2 regions of the Winogradskyella sp. A2 genome follow, and region 1 is predicted to be linked to the other one. Evidence: riboswitches for the same ligand, from Rfam matches in the RefSeq annotation. Region 1 holds a riboswitch; the other holds the start of a gene.
The links. Region 1 has a riboswitch for S-adenosylmethionine ahead of ACFWV9_RS01165 (O-acetylhomoserine aminocarboxypropyltransferase/cysteine synthase family protein). Riboswitches for the same ligand answer to the same signal wherever they lie in the genome.
Positions count from the first base shown of each region.

Region 1 (2,409 bases):
TATTGAGCTCGAAAAAATTATCGAATCCCAATATATTACTCGAAGCATAGGTAGTCGCGCAGATGAGCTAGCTGTTCAAGCTAAAGAAATTAGTTCATTAAATGTAATTGCATCAAAGCTATCCAACCTTTCTCTCCAATTGTATAGTATAATGCTAAAAACTGGTTATGTAAAAAACGAAGAGGAAAGTAAAATAGTTACAAAATATTTTAAGGATAGATTACCTAAAATTAATATTAAAAAAATAGGATTCAGGGAAAAACTATGGCTATACAAAGCACATCTTTGGTATAGCTTTTTAATGCAAGATTTCTTAAGCTGCTATAAATATTCTTCTAAGCTGGTAAATCTATTTTACGAAAATCCAAAAATGATAAACCTTAACCCGGTTTTCTTTTTAAAGGGTAACAATTATCTGCTAGAATCCATATTTTATTTAAGAAACAAGCCAAAATTTGTTGAAAAACTAAATGACCTTAAAACAACTGTAAATAATCCAAAATTTATAAAGGATCAAAATGTATCAACTCTAGTTTTTTTATACACCAATTTTCACAGTATTAATCAATATTTTATTGATGGTAGTTTTGAGCAAGGGCTTGAGATTATCCCTAAAATAGAGACAGAATTAGTGAATTTTCAAGATAAGATTGATCCACATCACAAAATGATATTTTATTACAAATTTGCTAGTTTAGAATTTGGTGCTGGCAATAATAAAGCATGCATAAAATATCTCAACAGGATCATTTCTAACAAATCACTTTCCATGCGAGAAGATTTGCTTTGCTTTTCAAGAGTATTAAATCTGGTAGCACATTATGAAGCAGGCATAGATTATCATTTAGATTCCTTATTGCGAAGTACATATAAGTTCCTCATAAAAATGAACGACCTACATGAAGTCCAAAAAGAAATGATAAAATTTATTCGTGGTCTTCAAGATATTTATCCGCATGATTTAAAAAATGCGTTCAAAGATTTATTGGAAAGGTTAAAAAAATATGAAGATCACCCGTTTGAGCGAAGATCCTTCCTTTATTTAGATATTATTTCGTGGCTAGAAAGCAAAATTGAAAACAAATCTGTTGGTGAGATTATTAAAAATAAATATTTGACAAAATATGCACCTTGAATTTTTGAAATTCATAAAAAAAGCACAAAAACTTAAAATAAATTTGGTTTTTAAATTTTTGTAATGCAATATTTGTACTCACAAAGTTCAAAAACTTACTGAAATGTTATCAAGAAAGGTGGAGGGAATAGACCCTATGAAACCTTAGCAACCCTCAGATTTACTGAGAAGGTGCTAAATTCTACTTGAATGAGCAAGTCATTTTTTGCAAGTTCGGATAGATAACTCAAGACTAATTACTCATCTGTAATTAGCATTTTCTTTATAACATTTTTCTATTAAGTACGCTTCTAACGAGGCTTATTTGGCTTTTGTTTTAATTATTTATTAACTCAAAAACTTAGAAAAATGAGTACACAAAAATTCGCAACAAAAGCGTTGCACGCAGGACACGATGTCCAAAACAATGGAGGAACCAGGGCTGTTCCTATTTATCAATCTACGGCTTATGTCTTTAACGATTCTGATCATGCAGCCAACCTTTTTGCCCTAGCAGAAACTGGTAATATTTATACCAGAATCAACAATCCAACTAACGATGTTCTAGAGCAACGCTTAGCTGCTTTAGAAGGAGGAATTGCAGCAGTAGTTACCGCTTCTGGCACCTCTGCTATTGCAACTTCGTTATTAACGTTATTAAAAGCTGGTGATCATATTGTGGCATCTAGCAGTTTGTATGGAGGTACCTACAATTTATTGAGCGTAACCCTGCCAAGACATGGTATCACAACCACTTTTGTTGACCCTTCAGACCCAGAAAATTTTAATAAAGCGGCTCAAGAAAATACCAGAGCATTCTTTATAGAATCACTAGGAAATCCGAAGCTAGATGTATTAGATATTGAAGCTATTTCTAAAGAAGCTAAAGCTTATAAAGTTCCTTTAATTGTAGACAATACAGTTGCAACACCTTATTTGCTTAACCCAATAGAATATGGAGCAAATATTGTAATCCATTCGTTAACAAAATACATCAATGGTAATGGAACCGCTTTAGGAGGTGTAATTATTGATGCTGGCACATTTGATTGGACCAATGGTAAATTCCCTGAATTTACTGAACCATCTGCTGGTTACCACGGTTTAGTTTATAGCGAAGCACTAGAAGCAGCAGCATTTATTGCTAAAGTAAGAATTGAAGGATTACGAGATTACGGTGGCGCATTAAGTCCATTTAATGCTTTTCAAATTATTCAAGGATTAGAAACACTAGAATTACGAATTAAAAAGCATAGTGAAAATGCTTTAGAATTAGCAAAATGGCTGCAAGTTCA
Region 1 is NZ_JBKQXM010000001.1:265,181-267,589, reverse strand. It holds gene ACFWV9_RS01170 (hypothetical protein) at 1-1,135, shown strand, start outside; SAM riboswitch class I at 1,239-1,363, shown strand; gene ACFWV9_RS01165 (O-acetylhomoserine aminocarboxypropyltransferase/cysteine synthase family protein) at 1,484-2,409, shown strand, end outside.

Region 2 (2,409 bases), on a different contig from region 1:
AATACAATAATTACTTGAGCGATTTCTATTCCAAGTGCAAACTCTATTAAAAGTTCTAACTTGTTTTCAGATTGCCCAGCAAACATCTTAAATTCTCTAGCAAACCCAAGACCGTGAATTAGTCCAAAAAACAAAGTAGCGAAGAATAAAACACTCAATTTATTAGCCTTCTCTTTTTTACCAGCAGTAAACACGTTATACAATGCGGCAATTAATATAGTAACAGGTATTAAAAATTCAACCAGTTTACCATTGACAGATACAATACCATAAGCAGCTAAAACCAATGATAAAGTATGTCCTAAGGTGAACATGGAAACAAGGATAAGAACACGTTTCCAGTCTTTAAAAACATACGGCACAGATAATACCATTAAAAAAAGGATATGGTCATAGCCGTTTGGGTCAAGTACGTGATTAATGCCATACTGAACATTAAACCAAAAGTTTTCTAACATAATTAATTCGTTTGGGATAGGCCAAAGTTACAATTTAAATAAAACACTTTATCGATAAAATAAAGTGAATAAAATTTGCTTATTCCTTAATTGTTTTCGAATATTGCTATTCAAAGTTCATACGACTTATTGAAATGTTATCAAGAAAGGTGGAGGGATTAGACCCATAGAAGCCTTAGCAACCCTTAAATATTTTAAGAAGGTGCTAAATTCTACGTATTACCAAATTACAAAATAGGGTAATAGATAGATAACCCACAAACAATTGCTTCACTGCAATACCTTTTCTTATAACATTTTCTTAATAGTCTTCAGGCTGAAAAGCTTGTTCAATGGTTCATTGTAACCACAAAATTATTTAGAAAATGAATTCTAAACATACAGAAACTAAAGCAATTAGAACTCAAATAGAGCGCACTCAGTTCCAAGAGCACTCAAACCCCATTTATCTAACATCAAGTTATATTTTTGAAGATGCTGAAGACATGCAAGCTTCTTTTGCTGACGAAAAAGAAAGAAACATATACAGTAGATATTCCAACCCAAACACTTCAGAATTTATTGAGAAAATATGTGAAATGGAAGGTGCGGAACGAGGTTATGCTTTTGCTTCTGGCATGTCTGCAGTGTTTTCGACCTTTGCTGCATTGTTAAATTCTAACGACCATATTGTTTCTTGTCAAAGTATATTTGGTTCAACACAGTCTTTATTTAATAACATATTACCTAAATGGAATATTTCGACTAGTTATTTTAAAATTGATGAAATAGAAAAAATTGAAAAGCTTATAAAACCAAATACTAAAATAATTTATGCTGAGAGTCCTACAAATCCTGCTGTAGATATTCTAGATTTAAAAATCATTGGAGATATTGCAAAAAAGCACAACATCATTTTTATAGTTGATAATTGCTTTGCTACACCATACTTACAGCAACCCATAAAATTTGGTGCTGATTTGGTAATTCACTCGGCAACTAAACTTATAGACGGTCAAGGACGAGTTTTGGGTGGTGTAACTGTAGGGAAAGAAGAACTGGTTGAAAAAGTTTATTTATTTTCAAGAAATACTGGACCAGCACTTTCACCTTTCAATGCTTGGATATTATCTAAAAGTATAGAAACACTTCCTGTTAGAATAGAAAAACATTGTGATAATGCGCTGAAAATCGCAACATTTTTAGAATCCCATGAAAAGGTTCAATTAGTGAAATACCCATTCTTAAAATCACACCCTCAACATCAATTAGCCAAACAACAAATGAAATTTGGTGGAAATATTGTGGCTTTCGAAGTTAAAGGAGGAATCGATGCTGGTAGAAATTTTATCAATTCAATAAAACTATTATCGCTTTCTGCTAATTTGGGTGATACCAGAAGTATAGTAACTCATCCAGCCTCTACAACACATTCTAAACTTGCAGAAGAAGCACGATTGGAAACTGGTATCACAGCTGGTCTCATACGTATTTCAGTAGGACTAGAACATACTGAAGATATTATTAACGACTTAAATCAAGCCTTAAACAATGCCTAATATTACCAACGAAATACAAAAACGAATATTAGTTCTTGATGGTGCCATGGGAACAATGCTACAACAGTACAATTTTACTGAAGAAGATTTTAGAGGCACTCGGTTTAAAGACTACCCTCAAGATTTAAAGGGAAATAACGACTTACTAACCCTAACACAACCTAAAGCTATAGCCGAAATACATTCTAAATACTTTGAAGCTGGGGCAGATATTGTCGAAACTAATACCTTTTCTGGGACCTCTGTCGCAATGGCAGATTATGGTATGGAAAATCTAGTATATGAACTTAATTATGAATCAGCAAAAATTGCCAAAAAAGTTGCCGAACAATTTACTAGTGAAAATCCTAATAAACCCAGATTTGTTGCAGGAAGTATTGGGCCTACAAATAGAACGGCGAGTTTATCACCTG
Region 2 is NZ_JBKQXM010000002.1:458,798-461,206, reverse strand. It holds gene ACFWV9_RS05210 (HupE/UreJ family protein) at 1-458, opposite strand, end outside; SAM riboswitch class I at 593-715, shown strand; gene ACFWV9_RS05205 (trans-sulfuration enzyme family protein) at 824-1,996, shown strand; gene ACFWV9_RS05200 (homocysteine S-methyltransferase family protein) at 1,989-2,409, shown strand, end outside.
Region 2: another riboswitch for S-adenosylmethionine. It lies ahead of ACFWV9_RS05205 (trans-sulfuration enzyme family protein); the one in region 1 lies ahead of ACFWV9_RS01165 (O-acetylhomoserine aminocarboxypropyltransferase/cysteine synthase family protein).